DNA from 3 places in the Paenibacillus sp. BR2-3 genome. Region 2 is predicted to be linked to each of the others. Evidence: predicted binding sites of a transcription regulator. Region 2 holds the regulator's gene; each other region holds the start of a gene.

Region 1 (10,511 bases), 210 kb from region 2:
TTCAGGAAAGTGATGTAATTACATCCTTTTATCTGGTTCCAGCGGATGGGCAAGCGATTTCTGCGTTTGAACCGGGGCAGTATATAAGTGTAAAGTTGAATATCCCTGGAGAAAGCTTTACGCATATCCGTCAATATAGTCTTTCTGATGCACCAGGTAAGCCATACTATCGTATTTCCGTGAAGCGGGAGGACGCCGTTGATGGGCGCCCGGCAGGAAAGGTATCTAATTATTTGCATGAGCAAGTGAAGGAAGACAGCACATTGTGGTTATCGGCACCTGCAGGAGAATTTGTGTTGGACAGACAGGATAAGCGACCAGCCATACTAATAAGTGGCGGAGTAGGACTAACGCCCATGGTTAGTATGCTGAACACACTGGCAGAGTCAGAGCCGGACCGACAGGTCATTCATGCCGCCCGGAATGGCCTGGCTCATGCACTGCGGAAAGAGGTTGAACTGGTTGCCCGTAAGAACCCGCAAGTCTCAGTCTTATGGTGCTACGAAGCACCAACGGCGGCAGACCAAGAGGCAAATATCTATCATAAAGAGGGCTTCATAGACTTGCCATGGCTGGCAAGCAAGTTGCCTTCAAAGGAGGCGGCATTTTACTTCTGCGGGCCTGTACCATTTATGAACGCAGTGAACAGCGCTTTGAGTAACTGGGACATCCCAGGAAGTGATATTCATTATGAATTCTTTGGCCCTGCTGCTGCTTTAGAGGGCTCGGCTTAAGCCAAAACGCATTACGTAGATCTTCATGAGAAGATAGAACAACAGGCCAAATACCCATGCTTTAGTTTATGTGAGAGAACCTAAATAAAGGTGCTCTCTTTTTTTGTCTTTGTGTGTATTAATGAAGCCTGATTACTTCAACAAGAATTTGAACCGCTGCTCCCTCGCGCCAATCCTTTTTCTGGTTGAATAGTGTATTAACGGCTCTGAACTGAGCCCGACAAGAACCGAGTTTGATAAAGGGCTGTTTTTTTGCCTATGTCTTTTTGCAGGAATGTAACAGTCTTCGTCTCATCATTGGAACGGTGAGTTCAGATACCCGAGTATAACTATTTATTTACTTGAATTATGTTTCTTACATAAAAAGGTTCCTGGTGAGAGCACTAGAAGGGAAAAACCACCATTTTTCATTATAATAAAAGGAAAATAGCCCATATTATGATTTAATGAAAGCGCTATGAAAATAAATCAAAAAAAATTTATAGTTTGTGAAAGATTTCACTATGCATATTGAAAAGGATGTGTTAAGATAAATCCGTAGAGAAAAACAACCTAAAAATTGATAGGAGGACGAGGGAGATGGCAGTTAAGAACGAAGTCGCCGCCCAAGTTACACAACCTACCGCTGAAGAATATATTCAAACGGTAGTTGACAAAGCTAAGAAAGCATTAGAAGAATTCATGTTGCTCGACCAGGAACAAGTGAACAAGATCGTCCAAGCCATGGCATTGGCCGGACTCGATAAACACATGTATCTAGCAAAGTTAGCTATTGAAGAAACAGGCCGTGGAGTATACGAAGACAAGATCATCAAGAACATCTTCGCTACTGAGTATATCTATAACAACATCAAAAATGACAAAACAGTAGGCATTATTGAAGACAATAAATATGACAACTTCCAAAAGATCGCAGAACCTGTCGGAATCGTTATGGGGATTACTCCAGTAACTAACCCTACATCAACTACAATGTTCAAAGCGTTGATTTCCATTAAGACACGAAATCCTATTATATTCGGTTTCCACCCTTCAGCGCAAGAATGCAGCCGTGAAGCTGCGAAAATTCTTGCTGAAGCTGCTGTGAAAGCGGGCGCTCCAGAGAACTGTATCCAGTGGATCGAAGCTCCAACTATGGACAAAACCAATGCTTTGATGAACAACCCTGATGTTGCGCTGATTTTGGCAACAGGTGGTTCTGCAATGGTAAAAGCGGCTTATAGCTGTGGTAAACCAGCACTTGGCGTTGGACCTGGTAACGTTCCTTGCTTCATTGAGAAGAGTGCTGATCTGGATCAAGCGGTAACTGACCTTATTCTTTCCAAATCCTTTGATAACGGTATGATTTGTGCATCGGAACAAGCAGTTATTATTGAAGAGCCAATCTTCGACCAAGTGAAGAAGAAAATGATCGCTAACGGTTGTTACTTCGTAAACAAAGAAGAAGCTGCCAAACTGACTTCCGGCGTAATGAATGTTGATAAATGCGCAGTAAACCCTGCCATTGTTGGACAATCGGCTACAAAAATCGCTGAAATGTGCGGTATTCAAGTTCCGGCTGGAACGAAAATTCTCGTCGCTGAAATCGAAGGCGTAGGCACCAAGTACCCGTTATCCGCAGAGAAGCTGAGCCCGGTACTTGCTTGCTACAAAGTGAAAAATGCTGATCAAGGGATTGCACGTGCAGCTGAAATCGTTGAATTCGGCGGCATGGGACACAGTTCCGCGATTCATTCCTATAATGAAGAAGTTATCCTTAAATTCTCGAACCGTCTACAAACTGGACGTATCATCGTGAACTCACCTTCTACACATGGTGCAATTGGCGATCTTTACAACACCAACATCCCTTCATTAACTCTGGGCTGTGGATCTTACGGACGCAACTCGGTTTCGCAAAACGTTACTGCCATTAACTTGATCAACGTGAAGAGGGTGAATCGTCGTACCGTGAACATGCAATGGTTTAAAGTACCTAACAAGATATACTTTGAAAAAGGATGTACTCAATACCTGGCTAAAATGCCTGATATTACTCGTGTAGCTATTATCACTGACCCTATGATGGTGAAACTGGGCTATGTTGAAAGAGTAGAGCACTATCTCCGTCAACGCCAATTGCCAGTAGCTATCGAAGTGTTCTCGGAAGTTGAACCAGATCCGTCGACAACTACAGTTGACAAAGGTACAGCAATGATGCAAAGATTCCAACCAGACTGCATTATCGCACTGGGCGGCGGTTCCCCAATGGATGCTGCCAAAGCTATGTGGTTGTTCTATGAATACCCAGACACTGACTTCAACAACTTGAAGCAAAAGTTCATGGATATCCGTAAACGGATTTACAAATACCCACGTTTGGGTCAAAAAGCTAAATTTGTAGCGATCCCTACAACTTCGGGTACAGGTTCAGAAGTAACTTCCTTTGCGGTTATCACTGACAAAACAACGGATGTTCACACAAAATATCCGCTGGCTGATTATGAATTAACTCCAGACGTAGCAATTGTGGATCCAGAGTTTGTATATTCCCTGCCTAAGGCTGCTGTAGCAGATACTGGTATGGACGTACTGACACATGCTATTGAAGCTTATGTTTCCGTAATGGCTAGTGATTATTCGGATGGTCTTGCCATTAAAGCAATCCAACTGGTAGTTCAATACCTTGAAAAATCGGCACTTGAAGCAGATCCGCTTGCCCGTGAGAAAATGCATAATGCATCCACACTTGCTGGTATGGCCTTTGCTAATGCATTCCTGGGTATTAACCACAGCTTGGCGCACAAATGGGGCGGTCAATATCACACGGCTCACGGTCGCACAAACGCGATTCTTATGCCGCACGTTATCCGCTACAATGCTAAGAAACCTACGAAGTTCGCTTCGTTCCCTAAATACTCGCACTTCGTTGCTGACGAGCGTTATGCTGAAATCGCGCGTATTCTGGGATTGCCTGCCCGCACAACTGAAGAAGGCGTAAACAGCCTGATCAACAAGATTCGCGAGATGAACAAGAACCTTGGCATTCCAGTGTCTTTCCAAGAACTGGGCTTTGATGCTAAAGATTTCGAATCCCGTGTAGATTACCTGGCTGACCGTGCATTTGAAGATCAATGTACAACTGCCAATCCGAAATTGCCTCTGGTTACTGAGCTTGCTGATGTTTACCGGAACGCGTTCTACGGAAAATTCGAAAACTAATATACGCATATTAAGTAAAATATTAAAGGTGAGAATGGACTGGATGAAAGTGACAAATATCACCGAAATGGTGATATTTGTCACAGTCTATTTTCAGAAAATAAACTAAAATGTTTATATAAACAACGGTCCCATTAATGAATAATTGATTGTGAAATTTATAACAATTATATTTTCGGGATCACGAGACACGGGATCAACCTTCAAGCCCGCGATCTCTACAAATACTATAAATATATAAATGGAGGGATTTAGCATGTCGGTGATTGAAAAAGATGTACAAGAGGTTAAGTCTGGATGGCGTTCTTTTGCAAAAGGCAAATGGTCCAAAAAAGTAAATGTTAATGATTTCATTGAGAAAAACATCAAGCCTTACCTTGGAAAAGAAGATTTCCTTGTTGGAGCTACCCACAACACAAATGAACTATGGAAACTCGTTTCCGAGATGACCAAACAAGAAATTGCCAATGGCGGCGTACTTGATGTGGATGTTAATACTGTATCCACAATTGTATCGCACAATCCTGGTTATATTGACAAAGACAAGGAACAAGTTGTCGGCGTTCAAACCGATGCGCCTTTCAAACGTTCCATTCAGCCTTTTGGCGGAATTAAAATGATGATTGATGCCTGCAACGCTTATGGATTTGAACTTCCGCAAGGCATTGTTGACATGTTCACGAACATTCGCAAAACGCATAACCAAGGCGTTTTTGATGCATATACAAACGAAATGAGAGCAGCCCGTAAATCCGGCGTTATTACCGGTCTTCCAGATGCTTACGGCCGTGGCCGTATTATCGGCGACTACCGTCGTGTCGCTCTTTACGGCGTAGACTTTCTCATTAAAGAAAAGAAACAAGATCTGTTGAATCTCGAAGTGGATTCCATGAGCGATCATGTAATTCGTCTTCGTGAAGAAATTTCCGAACAAATTCGCGCTTTGGGCGAACTGAAAAAAATGGCGCAAATGCATGGCTTTGATATCTCCAAGCCAGCCAACACTGCCAAAGAAGCTTTCCAATGGGTATATTTCGGTTACCTGGCAGCGATCAAAGAGCAAAACGGTGCGGCTATGTCCCTTGGACGCGTATCTTCATTCCTTGATATTTATGTACAACGTGACCTGGAAGAAGGCACGCTGAACGAAGAACAAGCGCAAGAGCTGGTTGACCATTTTGTCATGAAGCTGCGTATTGTTAAGTTCCTGCGTACTCCTGATTATAATGAATTGTTCAGTGGCGACCCTACCTGGGTTACAGAGTCCATTGGCGGTATGTCCGTAGACGGAACTACACGCGTTACTAAGAGCAGCTTCCGTTTCCTGCACACCCTTTACAACCTGGGTCCTGCACCGGAACCTAACCTGACTGTACTTTGGTCCGAGCAATTGCCGGAAGGCTTCAAGAAATATTGTGCCAAGGTTTCTATTGAAACCAGCTCCATTCAATACGAAAATGATGACTTGATGCGTCCGATCTACGGCGACGACTATGGTATTGCTTGCTGCGTATCCGCGATGCGTATTGGTAAGCAAATGCAATTCTTCGGAGCTCGTGCTAACCTGGCTAAAGCTTTGCTGTATGCTATCAACGGTGGTGTGGATGAAAAATCCGGTGCACAAGTTGGACCTGAAACGCCGCGCATCACTTCTGAAGTTCTGGAATACGACGAAGTAATGAAACGCTTCAAACCGATGATGGAATGGCTTGCGAAGCTGTACATGAACACTTTGAACGTTATCCACTACATGCATGATAAATATTCCTACGAGCGTATCGAAATGGCTCTGCATGATCGCGATATTCTTCGCACCATGGCTTGTGGTATTGCCGGTCTGTCTGTTGCAACAGACTCCCTGAGCGCCATTAAATATGCCAAAGTTAAACCAATCCGCAACGAGCAAGGCATTGCTATTGATTTCGAAATCGAAGGCGAATTCCCTTGCTACGGTAACAATGACGATGCTGTTGACAACATCGCTGTTGATCTGGTTGAATCGTTCATGACTATGATCCGTAAACACCACGCTTACCGTGACGCTTTGCCGACACAATCGGTATTGACAATTACTTCTAACGTGGTATACGGTAAGAAAACAGGTACTACTCCTGACGGACGTAAAAAAGGTGAACCGTTCGCACCGGGCGCTAACCCTATGCACGGCCGTGACAAGAAAGGTGCTTTGGCTTCCCTTAGCTCCGTAGCCAAATTGCCATATGAAGATAGCTTGGATGGGATCTCCAACACCTTCTCCATCGTACCTAAAGCACTGGGTAAAGAAGAAGAAGGACGTAAATCCAACCTTGTATCCATGCTTGACGGATACTTTAACAGCAAAGGTCACCATTTGAATGTTAACGTATTTGCCCGTGAACAATTGATGGATGCTATGGAACACCCAGAGAACTACCCACAATTGACAATCCGCGTATCCGGCTATGCTGTTAACTTCATCAAGCTGACCCGCGAACAACAATTGGATGTTATTAACCGTACTTTCCACGGTGCGATGTAATTAAAGAAGTCAAAGTTAATACTTTATATCTACATCTATATCTCAAACGGATACCGTCCTTGAAAAAGGGCGGTTCAATCCGTTTTTTAAGAGTATAAAGTGTGGAGGAAGGATGGCATCATATGGCTAATGGACACATACACTCCTTAGAAACCTTTGGGACCGTGGACGGACCTGGCATTCGTTTTGTTGTGTTCATGCAGGGCTGCCTGCTGAAATGCCAATACTGTCATAATCCGGACACTTGGGCATTAAATGAAGGCAAGCAAATGAGCTTGGAAGAAGTATTGGCCGAGATCGAGCCTTACTTGAACTACTACCGCACATCGGGTGGCGGTTTAACCGTTTCAGGTGGAGAACCCACACTGCAGGCACATTTTGTGAAACAGCTCTTCACTGAAGTGAAGAAGCGCTGGAATCTGCATACGACACTGGACACCAATGGGTATAACGAAGGCGACAAAATCAATGATTTATTGGATGTAACGGATCTAGTGATGCTGGATCTGAAACATATTGATGATGAAGCTCATATTAAGTTGACCGGCAAATCCAATGATCGTACCCTGAAGCTGGCCCGCTGGCTGTCAGACCACAATCGAAAGATGTGGATTCGTCACGTCTATGTTCCCGGTATTCATGACCGTGAAGAGGACTTGCTTAACCTTGGCCGTTTTATAGGGACATTAAATGGTGTAGAGAAAATTGAAATTTTACCTTATCATCAAATGGGGATTTATAAATGGGAAATGCTCGGCAAGCCTTATGAATTGGAGGGTGTTCCGTCTCCTCGTGAAGAGGAAGTAGATCGGGCATACCGTCTTATAGAAGAAGGACGTAAGCAGACAGCATTGGTATTATAAATCGCTTATCATATAAGGAGCCGTTCCTAAGGTAGTTTTCTACTGAGGAACGGCTTTTTGCTTATTTAAGAATCTGCTTGTGTTGAAGATGATCTCGCATACATAAGAGTATTTTATCCCTTTTGAAGATGAATCTTGACCTTACGATAACATAGGACGTTTTTTATAATGAGAAGTGTAAAGGAAATCAATATATAGGGAGGGTCACAAAAATGAAAAAAAGTTTGACTTTGCTTTTGTCCCTGATTTTCGTCACCACGGCTTTACTGACTGGTTGTGGAGGCAACAACAATAATACGCCCAATAACACCGCGGAAGGAACTGACACTCCGGCTGCAACAAATGCTGCTGTCACAGAAGAACCCGTGAGCAGCGAACCGTTCGAGATGACTATCCGCCATACTCAAGTAGGCGCGGATAAACAGAAACGTCTGGCCATTCTTGAGGATGTTGTAGGAAAAGTTCAAGCAGATGTACCGGGTTTGACGTTCAAGCTGGACGGAGTAGATTCCGATGTGAACCGTAAAGAAAAGCTGCGCGGTGAAATGGCGGCTGGAAATCCCCCTGAAATATTTGATCTTTTTGGTAGTCCAGACTCCAAGATATATGCTAAAGAGAGCAAATTGCTCGATTTGACTCCGATCCTTGAAGAACTGGGTATTAAAGATAAGTTTTCTAACCTTGATCCTTTTACGTATGAGGGCAAAATTTACGGATTGCCGATCGGCGGTTCCGGTGAAGGCTTTTTCTATAACAAAGAGTATTATACAAGCAAAGGCTGGAAAGCACCCACTACATTTGCTGAGTTAGAAAAACAACTAGCAGATATCAAAGCGGATGGAAAAGTGCCGTTGGCTGGAGCCTCGAAAGCTGGCTGGGTACCTCTGATGCTCGCTAATCACCTGTGGTCCCGTTATGCAGGTCCGGATGTAACTGCCAAGTTCTCAACGGGTGAAGCCAAATGGAGCGATGCTAATGTAGTTAAGGGCTTCTCGAAATATAAAGAATGGATAGATAAAGGATATTTCAAAAAAGGCGAGCTTGGCTTTGAGTATGCAGAATATACAACGCAGTTCACAAGCGCTGAAGCCATCCTAATGTATGACGGAACTTGGAAATCCTCAGTATTCAAAGCCGGTCAATCCGGCGAAGGCATGATTGGTAAAGTCGGATTCTTCAATATTCCTGCAGTTGAAGGTGGAGTGGGTGACCAAACGGCTCTGATGCGGGATGTAAACAATGGCTATGGCTTCTCTGCTTCTGTAGCAGATGATGAACGCCAGCTGGCGGCTGTTAAATCGTTTATCAAGAACCTATTCAATGAAGAAATGCAACTGCGCGGATTAGTAGAAGACGGTGTTCTACCCGCTATGAAGATTGACCAAAATGTGCTCAACGAAAATATTACAGATGACCTGATGAGTGAAATTGTAGCGGTACTTAATAATTCTAAGTCCTCATTCCCGGCTTTTGATTCACTTGTTCAGGCGGATGTTACAACTGAAATCAGTAACATTCAAATTCAAAGTCTGATCGGTGGCCAGACTACACCTGAGAAAATGGGCGCAGCCCTGCAAAAGGTACAGGAAGAAGCAAACGTAGCAGTGGAGTAAGGAGCGGTAAACTGAATGTACCCTGGCGATTGGTCCAGGGTGCATTTTTTAAAATATAAGACGCCCGTGCCGCTGCGCGGCACCACTGAGGAATGAAATATCGCGTTCGCGTTATTACAGGGCAGAAATGATTATATTCTTCCGCTGATGTCAGAGTAATTGGAGGCAGTCATGAATAAAGCACTTAGAAATCCTTTAGTTTTTACCCTTTTTGTTTTACCGGCACTATTTCTGTTTCTAATGTTTTTTATTTATCCCATATTTAGTTCCATATACTACAGCTTAACGAACTGGAATGGTGTTTCGGACACGGTTAAGTTTACAGGCCTGACTAATTTCAAAAAAGCGCTTGGAGATGAGCGGTTCTGGATTTCGGCAAAAAATAACGGCTGGTTCATCTTATTCTCCGTTTTTATACAGGTACCCTTAATTGTATTATTCTCCCTTTTGATTGCCAATGTGAAAAAGCTGAAGGGCTTGTATAAGACCGCGGTTTTTATGCCTGCAATTATGTCTACAGCAGTCATTGGTATTCTCTGGGGCTTTATTTATGAGCCAAACATCGGCCTAATCAATAAAGTAATCGGACTGATTGGTATAGAGCCTATCTACTGGCTGTCGGATGAGAGATTTGCTATGTTATCCATCCTGATCACGAATGCTTGGCAGTGGACCGGATTTTATATTGTAATGGTGTTAGCTGCAATTCTTTCGATTCCTGGGGAACTGGATGAAGCAGCGAAGATTGACGGCGCTACCGGGGTTCAGCGCGCCTTACGTATTACACTTCCACTCATCATGCCGATCATATCCGTGGTTGTTATGCTCTCTATTGCAGGGGCTATGAAAGCAGCAGATATTGTTATCGTCATGACGAAGGGCGGACCAGCGGGCTCTACCGAGGTTATGGCGACCTATATGATTAAATATGCGATCACCAACTTTAAATATGGCTACGGCAATGCGATCGCCGTTCTGATCTTTATGTTCACGCTGGTGGTTACGGCTTTTTATCAGCTGCTGGTTGCCCGGCGTAACGAAAGGATTGAGTACTGATGCTCCGTTCCCTGAAAAAGAGTATCCCACACGTTGTTCTATTATCGTACTTGCTCGTTATACTGTTTCCTTTCCTATTCGTGTTGTTCTCGTCAGTGAAGAAGGATAATAATGAAATTGCCTTAAATCCTTTTGGGATCCCCAAAGAATTCGTCTTTAATAATTATGTTGAGGCCTGGGTAAATGCCAAAATTAGCACTTATTTCTTCAACAGCTTGTATATCTCCATCTTCGCTTCTGTAGTAACCATCCTGCTGGGTGCTATGTTTGCGTTTGCGATCACCCGGATGCGGCAGGGCAAATGGAATGGCATACTCTTTTCCCTAGTGCTGGTAGGGATGCTTATTCCTAATAATGCGCTTATGCTGCCGATTTATACTATAGTTCGCAAGCTTGGGATCCTTAATACACACTGGGCTCTGATCATTCCCTATATTGCGAACGCGATTCCATTTACAATTATTATTTTGGCGGCATTTATGCGCTCTCTACCACGGGAAATAGAAGAAGCGGCGGTCATGGATGG
Region 2 (10,511 bases):
AACACTTCTCTCTCCGGCTGGACGGGCGGGCTGAAGCTGCTGGAGACTGTGGTGTCCACACAGGAGGAAGCCAAAAAATTAGCCGAGAACGGCGCTCCGGAAGGAACGGCTGTCATCGCGGAGGAACAGACAGGCGGCAGAGGCCGGATGGGACGGAAGTGGCATTCTCCCAAGGGAAAAGGGATCTGGATGAGTGTTGTCCTTCGCCCTAATCTGCCTCTTATGTCTACCCCTCAGCTTACACTGCTGGCCGGAGTGGCCGTGTGCCGGGCAATCCGGCGGGCCACAGGGGTGGAAGCCGGAATTAAATGGCCGAACGATCTGCTGGTCTCGGGCCGCAAGGTCTGCGGTATTTTGCTGGAATCTTCCTTAAGTGAAGGGCAGCTTCAGTATTGCATTGCCGGAATCGGCATAGATGCAAACCTGGCAGAGGACGATTATCCGGACTTTCTAAAGGGTGTCGGCACCTCGCTCATGATTGAACGCGGAGGGCTTCCTGTAGACCGTACCGATCTTGCCGGGACGGTACTGGCTGAACTTGAGAATCTCTATACTCTATATCTGGAACAAGGCTTCGGGCCCATCAAAGAGCTGTGGGATTCCTTATCAGTGACCTTGGGGCGGCAGATTGCCCTGAATACGGCACAAGGTCGCCGTGGAGGACGGGCGGTAGGGCTCGACAGTGACGGAGGACTGCTGCTGCAGGATGACAAGGGACAATGGTTCAGTGTTTGTTCCGGTGAAATAGAAATGATTTGATATGATATGGCAAGGGTATCATCCCTTGTCATATTTTTATCGTGTAATTGCGTCATGAATTTGGTATACTATGGCTGTGAGGCAGTATCGTTTCACGAACTGCACTCTTAAAGGTTATTGAAACTGTAACCCCATGTTTTCATAAGTCTTTAAATGTACCTTCATAACTGCGTTGACGGTTACGTTGGATTCTGCTCTGAGCCGTAAGGACCGAGACAGAAGGGACGATCGCGAGTGACTCTTCTACTGCCCTTCGGACCTTTTTAGCGGACATGCTAAAAGGTTTTTTTGTTTGCGCGGATACGCGTATTTTAACTCGAAAAGGGGAATGGTGCTCAAATGGCTGAAAAACAGGCTTTGAACATTGTGAAAATGAAAAAAATGAAGCGGGACGGCGTGCCGCTGAGCATGCTGACCGCTTATGATTATCCTTCTGCACGTCTGGCTGAAGAAGCCGGTATAGATCTTATCCTCGTTGGGGATTCTTTGGGCAATGTGGTACTCGGTTACGACTCGACTTTGCCGGTCACGATTGATGACATGGTCTATCACACCCGGTCGGTGGCCCGGGGCGCTGAGCATACGTTTATCGTTGCTGATATGCCATTCCTGACGTACCACGGCGGTATTGATGAGAGTCTGCGGAGCGTACGGAGACTGATGCAGGAAGGCCGTGCCCACGCCGTTAAAATGGAAGGCGGATTGGAAATTTGCGCAACCGTGGCTTCCATCGTCTCCGCCGGCGTACCGGTGCTTGGCCACATTGGGCTGACACCTCAGTCCGTGAATATGATCGGCGGCTACCGTGTCCAAGGCAAGGATGCGAAGGACGCGCAGCGTCTGATGGATGAAGCGAAGGCTTTGGAGGCTGCGGGCGCATTTGGCATCGTGCTGGAGCTGGTAACGGAGGAAGTAGCGGAAGCGATTTCGAAGGAGCTCAGTATCCCTACGATCGGTATTGGCGCAGGGCGTTTCTGTGATGGCCAGGTGCTGGTATTTCACGATTTGCTCCAGTATGCATCCCCTTATCGAACGAAGCGTTTTGTCAAAACCTATGCAGATGTCGGCAGCTTGATCCGTGAAGGAATCAGCCAATATGTACAGGAAGTGAAGCAGCGTTCCTTTCCGGACGAGAGTCATATCTTTGCTGCGGATGAGACTGTCCTTGAATCATTATATGGAAATGCCGGAAAAGGAGTGAAGTAAGATGAGAGTGGTCCGAAATGTAGAGCAATTACGTGAAGCTATAGAATATATGCGCGGCGGAGGTCATGGCCCCATCGGGCTGGTGCCTACCATGGGATTTCTGCATGAGGGGCATGCAAGTCTGCTGCGCCGGGCCGGAGAAATGTGCGGCACGGTTGTGATGAGTATTTTTGTCAATCCGCTGCAGTTTGGACCGAATGAGGATTTCGAGTCTTATCCGCGTGATGAGAAACGGGATTTGGAGCTGGCGGAGCGGGAGGGCGCCGATATTGTTTTCATTCCAAGCGTTGAGGTGATGTACCCTGTGCCCATCCGCAGCAAGGTTATGGTATCTTCACTGACGACACAACTGTGCGGGGCTTCCCGTCCGGGTCATTTTGACGGAGTTACAACGGTGGTCGCCAAGCTGTTTAATATGGTGCAGCCCGACTATGCCTACTTTGGTCTGAAGGATGCCCAGCAGGTGGCGGTATTGCGTCAAATGGTGTCCGATCTAAACATGAACGTATCGATCATAGCATGCCCTATTGTTCGTGAGAGCGATGGTCTTGCACTGAGCTCACGCAATGTGTATCTGTCGGCGGAAGAACGTCATCAGGCACTCGTGCTGTCCCGGTCACTCCGGGAAGCCCGCGAAGCCGTTGAAGAAGGCAGAGCCGGTACGGCAGCCGAAGTAAAACAATTGCTGATTTCTGTTGTTTCACGTTCGCCGCTTGCGGTGATTGACTATGCGGAGATTTTATCGTTCCCGGGACTGGAATCCTTGGAATCCGGCTCACGCCTTACGGACACAGACGGGGAGATTATTATGGCGCTGGCTGTTAAATTCGGCAAAACGCGTCTGATTGACAATATTGTATTTACGCCCAAGGAGGTTGCAGCCCTTGTTTAGACATATGATGAAATCCAAAATTCACCGGGCGACGGTAACGGAAGCGAATTTGAATTACGTGGGCAGTATCACCATTGATGAGGATTTGATGGAAGCGGCGGATCTTTTGGAGAATGAAAAGGTGCAGATCGTTGACAACAACAACGGCTCCCGCCTTGAAACGTATGTTATTCCCGGACCGCGCGGAAGCGGCGTGATTTGTTTGAATGGTGCAGCAGCCCGGCTGGTTCACCCAGGGGATACAGTGATCATCATTTCCTATGCCTTGGTGTCCCAGGAAGAGCTGGCGGCTCACAAGCCGACGGTGGTATTCGTTGACGATCATAACATGCCGGTAAAGCTGACAGACCATGAGCTGCACGCTACGATAGCGTAAGATCCGTTCGATTTCCCGGCCATGTAATCAATGGAAGGGATGAAACAGCCTCTCCCGGCAAAAAATGAAGTCAGGCAAGTTGAACTGATTTCATTTTCAGTGAGGGTGGGATGTCCCATGTTTCAACATTTATTTGCTGAAATGAACGAGATGCTCCAGGAAATCGTCATTCATTACCCTACAGCGGAGGGTACCCGCCGGGAAGAGCTTTTATGCAAATATAACCTGCTGCGCCGGCTGAGTGATAATGTAATGGATGAATGGCTGGCCTTTGCGGAGAAAATGAACAACTTCAGCCAAGGGACGGATCTGTCCTATGCGCAAGAAGAGGAGCCGCCTCAGCGGGAAGCTCCGGAGCTTTCCATGGAGTCCTTTGTCCGCGGGCAAGGATACTATAAGCTGCTCATGTACCCGCAATGTATCGAACAGTTCAAGGCAGTCATTTCACGTTATCCGGATAGTCTCTCGGGCCGGTTGTATCTGGCGATGTCCTACCTGCATCAAGGGGAAGGTGAAACGGCGTGGGAGCATTTAAACCACATGATCACTTTGGTCAGGAACAGGAAGCTGAAAGCAATGGTCTATAATGCCATGGGCTGCATAAGGGCCTCGCAGAAACGTTATCCTGAAGCCCAGGAGCTGTTCGGTCTTTCCCTGCAGCATGATCCTTCACTTCCGGAGCCGAATGTTAACCTGGAGGTCTGCCGCCTTAAAGACGGCGAGCTTCAGTATGGAAGCCAGCTTGTTTCGCTTTTGTAATTATTACCGTTATATTCAAGCGATGCATCCACTGAACAAGCGGCGTGCATCGCCTTTTTTCGTAACTTCTGTTATGCTCATAAAGAGTCTCAAGTGAAAGGGAATAGAACTTACAATGAAATTTGCCGTGCTTGATTTTGAAACAACGGGAACCCAATCTGTGGGTGAAATCATCCAGGTTGGACTTGCCATTATAGAAGAAGACCAGTCCATCTCGCGGGTTTATGGTTCCTACGTCAAGCCCGGAAAGCCGATTCCTCCTTTTATTACCGGATTAACCGGAATAACTGACAGTGATGTGCAGGATGCCCCGGAGCTGGAAGAAATGATGATGGAGCTCGTGCCGCTGCTGGATGATGTTGTGCTTGTTGCGCATAACGCATCCTTTGATTTTCAGTTTCTGCAAAATGCCTTGGACCGGTGCGGATACTTGCCGTTTCAGGGCCGTATTTTGGATACCATTGATTTCCTTAAAATCTGCTTTCCATCGCTGACGACCTATCAGCTGGGGGCAGTCAGTTCTTATTTTGGAATTAAGCATGAACGTCCGCATCAGGCCGACAGCGACGCATTGGCTACTGCCCTGATCCTGCTCAAATGCCTTGAGGAGCTTTATAGTCTTCCGCTCCTTACGGTGCAGCGTCTCAGTGAGCTGTTTACGGAGAATGACGGTGATCTGGGCTGGTATTTTGACGGTTTGCTGCGTGAACGGGAGATGGAGACCTTTCAGCCTGAAGGAGAGCTCTCCTTTTACCGTCAGCTTGCACTTAAGGTGGGGGACTGGAATGAGCTTACCCCACCCCGGGCTGACAGTGAGGAGAACCCTCTGGACCCTATATCCTTTGCCGATTATATGGCTGAGGTGACCCGGCGGCTTCAGGATTCCCTGCCTCATTACGAGAGCCGGGAAGCTCAGGAAATCATGTTTGGTGAAGTGATGACAGCACTGGAAGAAGATAAGCACCTGCTGATTGAGGCTGGAACGGGAACGGGTAAATCACTCGGCTATTTGCTGCCGGCGATCTACCAGAGCGTCCGTACGGAACAGAAGGTGATGGTCAGCACTCATACCATCAATCTGCAAGACCAGCTGCGTGAAAGGGATATTCCTTTGCTGACCCAGGTGGTCCCTTTTCCGTTCAAAGCTGCGATTTTCAAGGGCAGAGGGCATTATTTGTGTCTCCGCAAGTTTGAGCATAAAATAAACCGGAGGGACTTCGTCAGTCCTAGAGAAGATTTAATTACAGCAGCGCAAATGATTGTATGGTTAACCCAAACGGAATCAGGAGATGATGAGGAGCTCAACATGGGTAACCGTGGAGGCGATTTCTGGGAAACTGTAGCAAGTGATACGGATTCCTGTCTGGGCCGCGCTTGTCCCTGGTTTCGCAAATGCTATTATCATCGGGCCAAGCATGAGGCAGGGATCGCTGATGTGGTCATCACGAACCACTCCAAGCTGTTCGCAGATGTAAAAGCGGGGCATCAATTGCTGCCTTCCTACGACCATCTGGTTATTGATGAGGCTCATCATCTGGAGGACGTAGCGGGTAAGCATTTAGGCATGCATATGAAGCACTTTACTGTTGTTCACACGCTTTCCCGGCTGTTCAAGGACAGCCGCAACGGCCAACTGCCGGCACTGCGTCAGCAGCTGCAATCGGCTGGCAGCGAGCAGGCCTCCGAATGGAGCGTTATCATCGATAGAATTCATAACGACTTAATTACCGTGAAGGAAACATGGGACATCTTAAGTGAGAAGCTGTTCAGTCTTCTTCCGGAACGAAGCGATTCGGCCGCAGGAGAAGCCGGACAATTAGTGCTGCGCCTCTTGCCCGGAAAGAAGCCGAAGAATTGGGATGAGCTTGCTTCACTGGAGAGCGGAATGATATCAACGCTCAGCGATGTCCTGCGCACCGGCGAGAGAATGCTGAATGAAATGAGGGATCAGGAGGGGCAATCCTCTTCCGATAGTCTTGTCACGGATATCAGCGGATTATTCAAGGATTTGGCGGCCATCCGGGATCAAGTGCGGTTTTTTATGGGCTTGAACGATGAGGGTGTTGTATATTGGCTGGAGGCTAACGGGAATTACCGCAGCAAGTCACTGCAGCTATATGCGGTTCCAGTGAATGTCAGCTCTCAATTGAAGGAGCTGTTCTTCGACAAGAAGAAAAGCATTGTGCTGACTTCGGCGACTTTGTCGGTAGATAAATCGTTTCAGTTTATGATTGATAATCTGGGTCTGAATGAAGCTGCGGAAGAGGGCCGCCTCATGACCGTTCAGCTGCCCTCACCCTTTCATTACCGGGAACAAGCGCTGCTCGTGATCCCCCGCGACTTCCCGAGTGTAAAAGGAAGCGTGGGCGATGCCAACTTTGTGGATACTCTGGTGCAGTCACTTGCCGAAGCGGCTGTAACGACTAAAGGACGTATGATGGTGCTTTTTACATCCTACCGCATGCTGCGTCAGGTGTATGATCCTTTGAAGGAAGTGCTGGCATCGCAAGAAATTACGGTGCTCGGGCAAGGCATAGAAGGCGGGAGCCGCAGCAAGCTGATACGTCGCTTTCAGGATAACGCCGCTTCTGTCCTGTTGGGAACAAGCAGCTTCTGGGAGGGGGTAGACATCCCCGGCGAAGCGCTCACATGTCTGGCTATTGTGAGGCTTCCCTTCCAGCCGCCCAACCATCCTCTGGCGGAAGCGAAATCGGAGCTGCTGCAGGCACAGAAGAAGAACCCTTTTATGAAGCTGTCTGTTCCCCAGGCGGTGATCCGGTTCAAGCAGGGCTTTGGACGTCTGGTCAGAACTGCCCAGGACCGGGGGATTGTAATTGTTTATGATACCAGAGTTATAGAATCTTATTATGGAAAGTACTTCCTTTATTCATTGCCCGGCCCTAAAATGGAGCATATGCTGACCGATCAGATGGTCCCGCGTATTGCCGAATGGCTGGAGGAGGGGGGCGTCTCCTAAACGCCCGTTTATAACTTTTAATCTATAGGGACTCATAATTTTCCGCTGATACTGCATTCAACCTTTAGGAGGAGAAAATATGAAATCGGATAAAATATCGGAGGCTGTCGTTCGCAGACTCCCTGTGTACCTGCGCTTTCTGAACGATCTCCACAAGCGTGAAATTGCGACCGTTTCTTCTCAGGAGCTGGGCCAAAAACTGGACCTTAACCCGGCGCAAATTCGCAAGGATTTGGCTTATTTCGGCGATTTCGGAAGAAAAGGCATCGGTTATGATGTCACCTATCTTATTGAGAAAATCCGTCATATCCTGAAGCTGGATCAGCAAATAAACGTAGCACTGGTAGGTGCCGGTAACCTTGGGCATGCCTTATCCAATTATAATGCGTATTTGAAGGATACCATGAAAATTACGGCTATCTTTGATTCCTATATGCCGAAGGTGGGGCAGAAAATCAACTCTCTGACCGTACAGCCGATGGATGAGCTGGGCAGGACGATCCGGGAGCAGGGTATCCGAATCGGAATTATCACTGTTCCGGCTTTTGAAGCACAGAACGTAGCGGATATTCTTGTGGATTCAGGAATCGAGGCCATCCTGAACTTTGCCCCGGTCATTCTGAAGACTCCTCCTTACGTTCGTATCCATGCTGCTGATTTTACGACCGATTTGCAAAGTCTGGCTTATTATTTACAGGATGGAAGGGAGGAAGAAAGTGAACATGAAGAGCAATAAATGGATCATCAAGAACGGGAAATTTATTGTTCCCGGTGCTGACAAGCCTGTCCTGAGCGGTTATATGACTGTGGAAAACGATCGGATCACTTACATAGGTGAAGTGGAACCCCCTTTGGAGAATGGTGTTGAAATTATAGATGGAAGCCGGCTTCTGTTCATGCCGGGTCTTGTTAATACGCATGGCCATGCTGCGATGTCGCTCCTTCGCGGCTATGGAGATGATCTGGCCCTTCAGGTATGGCTTCAGGAAAAAATGTGGCCAATGGAGGAGAAGTTCACGGGCGAGGATGTGTACTGGGGAACTTCATTGTCAGTATTGGAAATGCTGAAGGGGGGTACAACTACCTTCCTGGATATGTATGATCATATGGACCGGGTTGCTGAGGTTGCAGATCTCTCGGGTATCCGTTCTGTTCTGATGCGCGGAGTGATCGGATTTTGCTCTGAAGAAATGCAGAATCATAAACTTGCCGAAGCCATTGATTTTGCCCGCAGCTGGCATGGCAAGGCTGACGGAAGAATTACAACGATGATCTCGCCGCACGCACCGTATACGTGTCCGCCGGATTATTTTGTGAAATTCGTGCAGGCTGCGCATGACTTGGACCTTCCGATGCATACGCATATGTCTGAGACCCGGCGGGAAGTCGAACAGAATGCAGCCGATTATGGCCTGCGTCCTGTCGCGCATTTGGAAAAGCTGGGCATGTTCACGCGCCCGTCGCTGGTGGCTCATGGTGTCCATCTGAATGATGAGGAAATTGAGATTCTTGCCCGTTATCAGGTCGGTGTATCCCATAATCCGGGCAGTAACCTGAAGCTGGCCAGCGGAGTTGCACGTGTTACGGATTTACTCCGGGCCGGTGTGCCTGTGTCTCTTGGTACCGACGGAGCAGCTAGCAACAACAATCTCGACATGTTTGAAGAAATGCGTCTTGCGGCGCTGATTCATAAAGGGGTTACCGGAGATCCTACTGCGGTTCCGGCACCGGAAGCCATGCGGATGGCCACGGAGGTTGGCGCCAAATCCATCTTTTTGGATAAAGTGGGAAGGCTGGCCCCGGGAATGAAAGCAGATTTCATTGCCATTGATATCGACCAGCCTCACCTCCTTCCGCATACCGACCTGCTCTCTCACGCGGTATACTCGGCCAGTGCGAAGGATGTAGAGCATGTATGGATTAACGGCAAGCAGGTTGTGAAGCACGGAAAGTGCCAGACACTGGATGAGGAAATGATCCGCCGTAAAGCCCAAGAGTCTTTTGAGGGCCTTCTAAAACGGTAGTGCCGTAGAAAGGAAGCTGTAATTTGAAGAAAAGGAGAAAATGGATCCTGCTGGGATCGGCCCTGATGCTGCTCCTTCTGTTCGGACTAAGCCAGTTCTACGTCTCCATTATGAAGGACGAATGGAACGAGAAAAGGGCTGCCGAAGACATCGCCGGAACGCGGGCCGGGCTGACCCAGGTTAAGAAGGCGCAGAAATCCATCTGGGACGAAAATTCAATATATTGGGTTCTTACAGGTAAAAATGAGGCTGGAATCGAAATGATGGTTTGGGTTCAATTTACTAAAGACGGAAAAATCGCTGAGGGTGATAATGCCGTCTACGGCGTAGAGCTGAGCAGAGGTACTTCGGAACAAAAAATCCGCTCACTTATAGAAGCCCAGCTTCCGGACATAACGATTAAGCGGCTAATGCCTGGAGTATATAACGGAGAATATGCCTGGCAGCTTTTCTATGAGCAGGGAGACCGTTATTACTATAAGTTTTTCCGTTTTGCCGACGGAACCCCCATCGGGGAAGGTTACAGTCTGCCGAATCGCTAAACTGATTTAATCACTGTGATATAAACTTTGATATATGATAAGTATGCAATTCCTATGTAATGATACGCGAAATTCATAGAAAAAGAGACCGCAACGCTAACCGTTGCGGTCTCTTTTGTCGATATAGGAAGAAAGCAGGGCCTAACAGGCAAAAATTAGTAGTAAAAATTTTAAATATATTCACACTTTGTTTTCAAATCGTATATACACCTGTGATATACTACTACTTGTATCAAGTACATGACTCGTAGAAAAAAACATATATCACTTATTGTGATAAATGCGAAAGATGTATAGTTTTCCCATCCTGAGAGGAGGACGTTTACTTGAAATTGCGTCTGGTACCCCTATTACTTACGTCATTGCTATCGGCTGCCCTTTTGTTTGGAGGGTGGTTCATGTATCGCCAATTTGCAATTCAGGAGCCGCTCCAAAAGATCGTCAACAGCTATGAAGGAGTTAACGATTCACACATATCTATTAACCGCGATGAAGTATCTTTGAAACTTGATTTACAGCCGGGAACGAAATTACGTGAACTGGTTCAATATATTTCAACCGAGGGCCAATCGGTAATCGGAGGCCGTACGCTTAATCTGGATGTTGAGCAGCACTCCAATCAAGAGCTTGATGAAATCTGGGATAAAGCAATGTTCTCTGTAGCCGAAGCGATGGAAAGCCGCAAGTATACATTAATACCCGCCACACTGGACGAGTTGAAGGAACAGTATAAAGGGATAACAGCCACAACGGAAATTGATGATAATAACGTATATGTAAGTCTGACGAACGGCAAAGAAAGCAAATTTATTATTTTGCCGCGACAGCCTGAAACAATGGGGGTTTGGAATAATGCCTAAATGGACTAAAGAAGTATTGGCCGGATTTCTTCCAGTGCTGCTGATTTTTATGGCTTTTCTCGGTTTCAATATTGTGCCCGTTATCATCGGGGTTGCCATGCTTGGTTCATTATTGC
Region 3 (10,511 bases), 2.1 Mb from region 2:
CCGCTCGTTATCCACCAGAAACTGCAGCATATTTTCGAAATCGGACGGATCTTTACGAATTACCCAGGGAACCATTTCTTCTCCGCTATGTATCCAGTCCTCATAAAAAGCCAAATATTGCTCCCTCAGCTCTATACACGGCCTTATTAAACGAACAGTTGTATCCATTATTTTCCCCCTGATCAAGAATTTCAGGTATTAAAAAAAGCCCATAAAGGGCTTTTGGTCAATCATTTAAGTAAGGCCTTGCAAATTACTGGTTCTCCAACTCTTCCTTGCTAACAAGGCTCATCAAAGCCGTTACAGCCTGATCCGCATCGGCGCCATCCGCGCTGATATAAATCTCCGTGCCCGAGCTGATCGCAAGACTCATGATCCCCATGATGCTTTTGGCATTTACTTTTTTATCGTCTTTTTCCACGAAAATCTCCGACGAAAACTTGTTGGCTTCCTGCACGAATAACGCTGCCGGCCGAGCATGAAGGCCTGTCTTCAACCGGACAACTACCGGGTGCTTTGTCATGAAACGCTTACCCCCTATTTTAGATCTGCCCAAAAATTTTCACATTAAATTTATAATATTATATCATTATAACTTATTCCACACTAGAAAAAAAATATTAGCCGCCCCGCACCTTATCCGCCAGTTCATCGATTTTGCGAAGTCTGTGATTAACACCGGATTTGCTTACCGTACCCTTGAGCATTTCCCCGACTTCCTTGAGGTTAATATCCGGATGGGCCAGCCGTATTTCCGCCACTTCCCGCAGCTTATCCGGCAAGCTCGCAAGTCCAACCTCTCTCTGCAACAGCTTGATGTTCTCAATCTGCCTCACGGCTGCACTGATGGTTTTGTTCAGGTTGGCCGTCTCACAGTTAACAATGCGATTGACGGAATTGCGCATATCGCGCATAATCCGCACATCCTCGAATTTGAAAAGGGCCTGATGCGCCCCGATCAAATTAAGGAATTCGATAATTTTCTCGCCTTCTTTAATATACAGGATGAAGCCTTTCTTCCGCTCAATGCAGCGGGCGTTGAGATGAAACTCACCTGCCAGATCCACTAGCGCCTTGCAGTGCTCCTCATACATGGAAGCAATTTCCAGATGGTACGAGGAACCCTCCGGATTGTTCACAGATCCACCGGCCATGAATGCACCGCGCAGGTACGCACGCTTACAGCAGTTCTTGCCCACAATCTTCTCGTCAATGCCGTCTGTAAAAATAAAGCCCTCAGAAACGATTCTGAGGTCGTTCAGAATTTCCTGCACACGGCTGGGGATTCTGACGATATAGACGTTATTTTTCTTCAAACGCATTTTTTTACGCACGAGAAGCTCAATATGGACCTGGTAATATTTCTTAAGCAAGGAATAAACCCGCCGTGCAATCGCGGCATTCTCCGTCGAAATGTCCAGAACTACCTTTTTGCTTGAAAGCTGCACAGAACCGTTCATCCGGATCAGTGCTGACATTTCCGCTTTCTCACAGCAGGGCTGGCTCTCGACCATCGTCAGCTCTTTTTTAGTCAGTGCCGCAAAAGACAAGGGTCTCACCTCTTTCTTGTAATCCAATCTTGAACAAGCTGATATATATGATGGCTAAGCTTATCGGTATCATGCCTCAAGTAGGTCTTAAATAATACCAGCTTATCCGCAATTACCTTATACCCATTGCCATCCAGCGCTTCCCGGTCCAACTGCACCGGGCGGGCGCCCTTCTCGGCATATTTACTCTGCACCTGCGGCGGAATTTCTCCGTCGTTGACAATAACATAATCAAACAGATGCAGTCCTATATGATCATATACGGCCTGCAAATGGTCACTGACCTTATAGTTGTCCGTTTCACCGGGCTGAGTCATGACATTGCAGACAAAAATTTTGATTGCTTCCGAAGACACGATCGCTTCTGCCAGCTTCGGTACCAGCAGATTGGGCAGGATGCTTGTATATAAACTCCCGGGGCCCAGCAGTATTGCATCCGCGTTCTGAATGGCCTCCAGCGCTTCCGGCAACGGCTCCACATCAGCCGGCTCCAGAAACACACGTTTAATTATGCCTCCGGCTTCAGGAATCTTAGACTCGCCGGTAATGAATGTCCCATCAGCCATTTCCGCGTGGAGCACCACAGCCTCGCCTGCGGCAGGCAATACCCGGCCACGGACGGCGAACAATCGGCTCAGCTCCCGGACAGCCGTGACGAAGTCACCGGAGATGTCCGTAAGCGCGGCAAGGATCAGGTTACCCAGGCTATGTCCTGCCAGCCCCTCGCCGCTGCTGAAGCGGTACCTCATGATATCGGCCATCAATGGCTCTACGTTAGCCATCGACGTCAGAACGTTGCGGATGTCTCCCGGTGGCGGCATTTGCAGCTCACTGCGCAGGATCCCGGAGCTGCCCCCGTCATCGGCTACCGTGACAATGGCTGTAATGTCGAGCGGCTTCTCTTTCAAGCCGCGAAGCATAACAGACAATCCGGTTCCCCCGCCCATAACAACGATACGCGGCCGCTCTCTTTGTTCTTCAGCCACTGTAATCCCTTCTCCCGTTAGTGCCGATCGCGTTCGGCATCCCGATGACTAACCGTTACCGATTCTGTCTCACTGACTCCCAGCATCTTGCCTAAATATTCAGAAATGGCCACAGAACGGTGCTTGCCGCCTGTACAGCCAATACCGATAATAATCTGGGACTTGCCTTCCTTACGATACTGTGGAATCAGAAAATGAAGCATATCGAGCAGCTTGGTCAGGAACGCCTGCGTTTCGGGCCATTTCATTACGTATTCATAGACATCGCTTTCTTGACCCGTCTTAGGTCGCAAGTGGTCAACATAATGCGGATTGGGCAAAAAACGGACATCGAATACCAGATCAGCATCAATAGGTATGCCGTATTTAAATCCAAATGAAGTGATATTGACGGAGAGTGTGCTTTTGCCCAGGTGGGAAAAACGGGATACGATCTTCTCCTTAAGCTGTGCCGGCTTCATGCTGCTTGTGTCCATAACCTGAGTGGCTGAGTTCTTCAGTTCCTCCAGCATTTTGCGTTCCAGCCGGATTCCGTCTAGCGGCATCCCTTTGGGCGCAAGCGGATGATGCCGCCGGCTTTCCTTGTAACGCTGTACGAGCACCGAGTCCGTTGCATCCAGAAACAGAATTTCGCAGCCGATTGTAGACTCGTTCTTAATGTAGGTAAGGGATTCCGATAAGGCAGTGAAGAATTCCCGCCCCCTTAGGTCAATAACAAGCGCTACCTTGGCGATTTTGCCTTTGGACTGCTCAATGAGCTCTGCGAACTTGGGAATAAGTACCGGAGGCAAATTATCAACACAGAAAAACCCTAGGTCCTCCAGGCTTTGTACAGCAATAGTTTTACCTGCTCCGGACATTCCAGTAATAATGATCAGGGTTGCCCCAGCCGACTGAACAGTCTCGAGCTCGGTCATAAAAGCGTCCCCTCCCCAGATTATAGTATATGATTAAAATAATTGCGTTGTGTTCTAAGAACGAAGCAGCAGGCCGGCAGCGCCGACGATTCCGGCATCATTGCCCAGCTTCGCCGGGATGATGGATACCCCTGTCTGAAGCGGTGCTGGTGCCAGCTTGGCGAACACACGGCGAACCTCTTCGAACAGAATGTCGCCTGCTTTGGATACACCGCCGCCGACGATGAACACTTCAGGGTTAAGCACCGCAGCTACAGCCGCCATGGATTTGCCCAGGTAAAAAGCCGAACGGTTTACAATGCGCAGCGCAACCTCGTCGCCTGCTTTTGCCGCATCGAATACTTCCTTCGCCGCAATCTTTTCTACCAAAGAGAGAGAGGTCCGGTCGCCGCGCGCCACCGCATCATTTGCCATACGAATAATGCCGGTTGCCGAGGAAACGGTTTCCAAACAGCCCATGTTTCCACATCCGCATTGAATCGCTTCCAGATCAGGAACTACAGAAATATGACCCAGCTCGCCAGCCAGACCGCCAAAACCCTGATAGATTTTGCCGTTAACAATAATTCCGCCGCCCACTCCGGTTCCCAGCGTATAGCAGACGCAATTATCAATCCCCTGCCCCGCGCCGCTCCAGGCTTCACCGAGTGCAGCTACGTTCGCGTCGTTGTCTATTTTGACAGGCTTATTCAATCGACCCTCCAGAATGGCACGGATCGGCACATCTCTAAAACCTATGTTAGGCGCAAGAATGATGATTCCTTCACGGATATTCGTAAACCCGGCTACTCCCGCTCCGACACCGGCAAGCTGATCCCATGTGTAAGGTGAGTCCTCCACAATTTGACGCACATACTTCTCGATGTTATCGATGACGGTATCGACGCCGTCCGCTGTTCCTGTAGGTCCCTCATAAGTGTGCAGCAGGTTCCCTTCGGCGTTGCAGATTCCAACCTTGATTGCGGTTCCGCCCAAATCCACGCCAACGTAGATATTTTCAGACATGTAACAAGCCACCTTTTTCTATGCTAAAATAGTTAATCCTACGTACCCACTATAATAGAAGCCCCCTCTGCGGTCAAGGAAAGGCGGCACACCCGGACAAGCTATTATACAATAAGTTTCTGGAAGGGGAAACGGCGTGGCTGCATTCTTATTTCCCCAAAAAAACAACCTTGCCTATGCAGCAAGGAAGTCGTTCTCGTTCTATGAAACTATGCTATTCCGACAAAATACGCTTTTGTCCCTCCAGCGCGCGGATCGGGGCAATATTTTGCGTAAATTCCAGGGTTCCCATATAGCGCCCCTCCGCGTCGCGAACGGCAAAGTAACGAATATAGATGAATTTATCTTTAATCACAATCCAGAAGTCCTCCGCATCCTTTCGGCCGGCCTTGAAATCCTCCAGCAGCTTCTCTACGACATGCACACTTTGCGGCGGGTGACAGTTCTGAACGGTACGGCCAATGACGGCTTTGGTCCGGGCAAAAATGCGCTCTTTACCATGGGAGAAATAACGGACGACATCATTCTCGTCAATAAACGTCAGATCCACCGGCAGATGATTCAGAACGGTCTCCAGCTGATGCAGAGACAGAAGACCTGTCTCAAAACGGATAAAGCCTTGCGGAGCGGTACCTGCTTCTTCAGACTGGACGGCTTCTTCGCCACCTTCCGGCTCACCGGCACGCTCAGGAATCCATTCTCGCTCCGGCGCGGTCAGACAGAAACCGATCTCATCGCTCTCCCGGGCAATTTTGACCCACTCATCCTCGGTCAGCTTATCCAGCGCCATCGGCAGAAGAATATTCTCTTCCTTGAAGATCATTTCATTGACTTCCGTAATAATAAGAGCAAGCTGTGCGCCAATCTCTGTTTTGTCCCCGTTATAATTGCTCAGCAGCGTCTTGGCTCCCTTTATCATACTGCGGATGCCGTCATCGACGCCCCACATTACTTTGGTCGGACCATAAATGCCGTACTTTTCGAGGTAAGGAAAGACCAGATTTTCTTTACGGCTGTAGTGCTTATCGAGGTCGAGCAGCAGATTCAAATCTTCCAGCAGCTTGAAAATAATATCCTCGCTGTCGTTCTTCTGGAACTTATCGGCATGGAGCGCCAGACGGAAATTGACCAAACGCTCAATCTCCCGGTTCTCCAGCTTGAACGTATGCACAGGGTGACCCGGCTGTTCCTCCGACTTGGATGAACGGTGAATCTCCTCAATCGAGCCTTTAAAGATGGCCGTATGCACCGAGCATAAACGTTGCACCTCGGAAACCGGAATGCCTTCCTCTGTCATTAGCGAGTGCTCCATAGCGGAAATTTCCGCTACCGTTACGTCCCCCACCGCTTCGGCAAACCGCGCCTTCACTTCATCTACACTTTTGCCGGCGTGCAGCTCCTTGATAATTTCCTTCAGCATCGCCTGGCGGCGGGTTTGCTCCGGTACATCCAATTCACGATTGTTTATCAGTTCGCTCATTTATTTCCTCTCCTTTTTGAGGTCTAAATCATCTATTCAAGAACCTTAAAGCCATGACTCTGAAACGTTAGCTTAACGGTATTGAGGTCCATTTTCTTAATCTTGATTCCTTTGGATAACGTCATGAAGCGGCCTGCGGTCTGCAGCATTCCCGGCTTCGCAATATCACGAAAGCCCAGCTCAACCATAATCCCTATGACCTCCGGATGCCGGGTCGCCAATTCCAATATGGACTCTTCCATATTCAGCACCTTTTCCATATACCTCTTCTCCTTTGTCTGAGAACTATTCTCAATATCAGATTAGCACAGGCCCTATAAGGGGATTGTGATCCCAGTCACAAAGTCAAAAAGAATGCGAAAAAGCCGTCCCCTTCGCTTTTTACAGCTTGGAGGACAGCCTTGTATTTTGATCGCAATTACATAGAGACTATGCTCCTACATTGCGTTATTGATTATTTATCGAGTGATTCGCTCCAGTCATGCACCATCGTGCCTTCCAGGAACTTCTCCGCATCCATTGCCGCCATACAGCCGGTTCCGGCAGCAGAAATCGCCTGACGGTAACGGGTATCCTGCACATCGCCGCAAGCGAAAACGCCAGGAATGTTCGTTTCTGTCGTGCCTGGGTTTACAACGATATAACCATTGGCATCCGTCGTAATCTGTCCGCCCAGGAAAGCCGTGTTCGGCGTATGGCCGATAGCGACAAACACCCCGTCAGCTTCAACAAGCTCTTCGAGACCTGTCTCATTGTTGCGCACCATCAGCCCTTTTACGCCGGTATCACTGGTTGCTACCTCAAGCGGGGTACGGTTAAGCGCCCACACTACCTTGCTGTTATCGCGCGCTCGGTCCTGCATGATCTTCGAAGCGCGGAGCTCCGGACGGCGGTGAACCAGGGTTACGCTGGAAGCGAATCGGGTCAGGAAGCTGGCTTCCTCCATTGCAGAGTCGCCCCCGCCCACCACGATAATCTTTTTGCCGCGGAAGAAAAATCCGTCGCAGGTAGCACAAGTGCTGACCCCGCGTCCAACGTTCTCCTGCTCACCTGGAATCCCCAGGTATCTGGCAGAAGCACCCGTCGAAATAATGACCGATTCCGCCTCCAGTACACCTAATCCATCCACGGTTACTTTGAATGGCCGCTTAGAGAAATCCACCGACTCCACCCAGCCGTTTTTAAATTCGGCACCGAAACGCTCCGCCTGCTTGCGCATGTTATCCATGAGATCAGGACCCAGAATCCCTTCGGGGAAGCCTGGAAAGTTCTCCACTTCCGTAGTCGTTGTCAGTTGTCCGCCCGGCTGCAAACCTTCAATCACCAACGGGCTCAAATTGGCACGCGCCAAATAGATGGCGGCAGTCAGCCCGGCCGGGCCTGTTCCGATTACAATCGTTTTGTACATAACAGTGGCCTCCTCACAAGGGGTTTTATATATTTTCAGTAAACGGCGGGAACCGTTCAGTCACGCTTTGCTTGATATTACATTCTTCATCCATGCGCCGCGCATAACGGCTTACCATGGACGGCGACACTCCATAACGCAGCGCCACTTCACGGTAGGTGACCGGCCGGCTGTGCAGCTTCGCTGTTAAATACTCCAGGGCGGCGCACCATCCTTCGGCATGGCGGAAAAAAGGAACATCCGGATATAGATTGCCCACAAATTGCTTCCATAGTAATTCTGCATCCTTCTTCTGGGCTGCATCATACCTCCGGTCCATCATGCCGACGGTCTGGTCAATGATTCTTTGCCAGTCCTCTTTCCATTCCGGCTGTACTTTGTGCCAGGGAGCGGAGACGGGTTCCTCTCCCAGAAGGGGTTCCGTCTCTGTGTCCTTACCGGTCAGCCTTTGCAAACTAAGCAGGGCTGCTGCTTGAAGCTTATCCTCTTGTAGTGGCTGCTGCTCCAGAATTTCCCGCAGTACCTCGGACATCTCTTCATCCTCAATCCACCGTAGGGCCTGCGTCACCTGCAGCTTCGTATTGGAGTCTCCATAGCGGAGCGCCCAGAAAAACGACGAGCGAATCAGCGGATTGGTCCGCACTTCCTCGGCGAAGCTGCCTTTGTTATCCTTCCACAGCTTCAACTGCTCTTGAAAAGGCAACTGGTAGTTATAGCTCACAGGGGGAACCGGTTGATGTTCTTTCTGAGCCTGCTGCAGCTGAGCCAGATAGAACCGCGGGACCACTCCTTCCGGATCCAGCTTGCCGGCCTGCCGCCAGCAGCGCTGCGCTTCGGCATATAGCCCGCTGTTGCTTGCCGCTGCTGCACAGTAATGATAGAGACCGGCATCGCCGCCTACCTCTTCATCCTTCAGCAGCCGGCGGAAGTGCCCGTAAGCGATTCTGTGACGGCCCAGAATACCCATCGTTGTCGCAAGTTTAAAAACATGTTCCTGGTGGAAAGGGATGGTTGCCTCAAGCATGCGCAGCAGTCTCTCCAGCTGTTCGTGAGCACCTTCGTACTGGAGGAAGATAGCCAGATTACAAAGTGCGTGCAAATCACCAGGTGCAAGATCCAGCACCCGCCCGATAGACTCCTTGGCCTTGGCGAACCGGCCCATATAGAAATACGCAAGGGCGAGATTATTATGCGCCGCCAAAAAGTCTGGCGTATTCTTCAAAATATCCTCCAGCAGCTTTACCGCTTCAGTGAACTTGCCTTCTTCAAGGAGTGCTCTGGCACGGTCGTGCTCCACCACACCTTCCCGGCTTCTGATCCGGTTAAGAGGGGCGGGACGATCCAGCTCATAGTTCAGAAGCTCCATCAGCTCCTCCGATTCCAGAAGAAAGTCGCCGTTCACATCCTCCTCCAGGTACTTCACCAGACAACGTTCTGCTTCCTCAAATCTTTCCATATTAGCGTAATTATTAGCCATATAGAAATGACACTCTGTTAAGGCGGAGTCAATATTCTCAAGCACATGGGACAAAATATCATTTGAAGCTTCATAATTGCCCATCTCTGATAATATACCCGCCATGTTACAATGATTGACCGGATTATCCGGCTCATATTCTACTGCTTTGCGAAAATTTTTTAATGCCTTATCATATTGAAAGCGATCCATTGACCGGACGGCTCTTTCAAAGAAAAAATTGGCATCCAGAGTGATGGGAATAACCTTTCCGTTGCTCACATCCTGCTCTGAAGTTCTCTCAATCATGGAAGCAAGGCACCTCCTTGTAAGCTTCCTTATCCTCACGAAAAATAGGAGGTCGGTGCCTCGCGGCCTACCGGTTCTCCAAACTTAAACGTGTTCCGTTTCCATTTAGGGTCCCGGCTGTCTTCACACAGTATACCACAAGTGCGGGCAGGATTCTCAAATTGAAGGGGCCTTGGATTCACCAAATTCAGAGAAAGAAGTATGGACGTTAAAAAAGACGGGGATATTAAATTCCCGCGTCTCTGAACAGCTTATCGATAGACCCGCCTTCGATAATAATATGGGTGGCTTGCGCCAGCATCGGTGCGACGGATAAAACGGTAAACCGGCTTGAATGGTCTTCCGGCAGCAAAATGGAATCTGTAATAACTACCTCATCAATCCCGGGATGCTCCAGCCGCTCCAGAGCAGGTCCCGAGAACAGTCCGTGTGTTGCGCAGACAATACTATTCTTGGCGCCTCGTTCCTTCAGGCTTTCAACCACATTGACTATAGTCGTTCCCGTGTCTATCAGATCCTCAATAATAATGGGTGTACGTCCTTCCACATCTCCGATAACATGTGTAATCACTGATTCATTATGAGTCGGTCTTGTCTTGATCATAATCGCAAATGGCGAACTCAGCCGGCTTGCCAGCTTCTCGGCCATAGAGGCACGGCCTGCATCCGGAGAGACTACAACGAGATCATTAAGTCCCTTTAGCTTCAGGTGGCCGCTGATCAAGTCGAGCGCTGTAAGATGGTCTACTGGAATATTGAAAAAGCCCTGAATAGCAGCGGCATGCAGGTCAATGGTAATCACCCGGGTAGCCCCGGCTGTCGTTAATACATCAGCAACCATTTTGGCGGAGATGGGTTCCCGCGGAGCCGATTTGCGCTCCTGTCTGGCATAGCCATAATACGGAACAATGATGTTAACCGTACGGGCAGATGCCCGTTTGGCTGCATCAATCATGACCAGCAGCTCCACAAACATCTCATTAATGGGATGGGAGAGGGATTGCAGCAAAAATACGTCACAGTTCCGGATGCTTTCTTCGTAATGCACGTAAATCTCGCCGCTCTTGAAGCGGGTCAGCTTAATCTGCCCCAATTCCACACCAAGCCGGGCCGCAATATCTGCCGCCAGCTTCGGATTCGACGAACCGGAAAAAAGTCGCAATTGATGATGCTGCATAATGCCCTCCCGTGATTTTTTATTTTATAGCTTGAATGGCACGGAGGTGCGGCGGCGGCCTTCAAATACGGCCAGCTCGCGAAACCCCGTCTCCCACAATAGCCTGCGGGCTTCCGGCAGTCCTTCACCCAGTTTAGCAGGATCATGTGCATCCGACCCCAGTGTAAGCGGGATGCCCAGCTCCAAAGCCTTCCCCAGCACATGCTCAGCCGGGAACATCTCT

What was found. The regulator Rex, encoded in region 2, represses fermentation and respiration genes when NADH is low (regulators of the CRP and FNR family bind a similar motif). The targets are predictions, from matches to a motif close to TTGTGAAATATTTCACAA.
Region 1: the regulator Rex is predicted to act here: its motif matches at 4,085-4,102, upstream of pflB (formate C-acetyltransferase).
Region 3: the regulator Rex is predicted to act here: its motif matches at 6,264-6,281, upstream of PaeBR_RS00810 (DUF1858 domain-containing protein).

What each region holds. Positions count from the first base shown of each region.
Region 1 covers NZ_CP126311.1:2,091,076-2,101,586, forward strand. Annotated here, with positions in the region: gene hmpA (NO-inducible flavohemoprotein) at 1-734, shown strand, start outside; gene adhE (bifunctional acetaldehyde-CoA/alcohol dehydrogenase) at 1,314-3,935, shown strand; gene pflB (formate C-acetyltransferase) at 4,192-6,453, shown strand; gene pflA (pyruvate formate-lyase-activating protein) at 6,576-7,316, shown strand; gene PaeBR_RS09900 (extracellular solute-binding protein) at 7,529-8,929, shown strand; gene PaeBR_RS09905 (carbohydrate ABC transporter permease) at 9,101-9,985, shown strand; gene PaeBR_RS09910 (carbohydrate ABC transporter permease) at 9,985-10,511, shown strand, end outside.
Region 2 covers NZ_CP126311.1:2,300,009-2,310,519, forward strand. Annotated here, with positions in the region: gene PaeBR_RS10990 (biotin--[acetyl-CoA-carboxylase] ligase) at 1-759, shown strand, start outside; gene panB (3-methyl-2-oxobutanoate hydroxymethyltransferase) at 1,099-1,965, shown strand; gene panC (pantoate--beta-alanine ligase) at 1,967-2,857, shown strand; gene panD (aspartate 1-decarboxylase) at 2,850-3,233, shown strand; gene PaeBR_RS11010 (tetratricopeptide repeat protein) at 3,351-3,992, shown strand; gene dinG (ATP-dependent DNA helicase DinG) at 4,108-6,969, shown strand; gene PaeBR_RS11020 (redox-sensing transcriptional repressor Rex) at 7,049-7,705, shown strand; gene PaeBR_RS11025 (amidohydrolase) at 7,692-8,993, shown strand; gene PaeBR_RS11030 (DUF5590 domain-containing protein) at 9,017-9,535, shown strand; gene PaeBR_RS11035 (hypothetical protein) at 9,862-10,395, shown strand; gene PaeBR_RS11040 (AAA family ATPase) at 10,388-10,511, shown strand, end outside.
Region 3 covers NZ_CP126311.1:156,247-166,757, reverse strand. Annotated here, with positions in the region: gene PaeBR_RS00845 (GNAT family N-acetyltransferase) at 1-168, opposite strand, end outside; gene PaeBR_RS00840 (HPr family phosphocarrier protein) at 254-523, opposite strand; gene whiA (DNA-binding protein WhiA) at 621-1,550, opposite strand; gene PaeBR_RS00830 (gluconeogenesis factor YvcK family protein) at 1,556-2,497, opposite strand; gene rapZ (RNase adapter RapZ) at 2,554-3,453, opposite strand; gene PaeBR_RS00820 (ROK family glucokinase) at 3,508-4,458, opposite strand; gene PaeBR_RS00815 (DUF438 domain-containing protein) at 4,673-5,938, opposite strand; gene PaeBR_RS00810 (DUF1858 domain-containing protein) at 5,971-6,198, opposite strand; gene trxB (thioredoxin-disulfide reductase) at 6,393-7,346, opposite strand; gene PaeBR_RS00800 (tetratricopeptide repeat protein) at 7,372-9,111, opposite strand; gene PaeBR_RS00795 (ribose-phosphate diphosphokinase) at 9,338-10,288, opposite strand; gene hisJ (histidinol-phosphatase HisJ) at 10,313-10,511, opposite strand, start outside.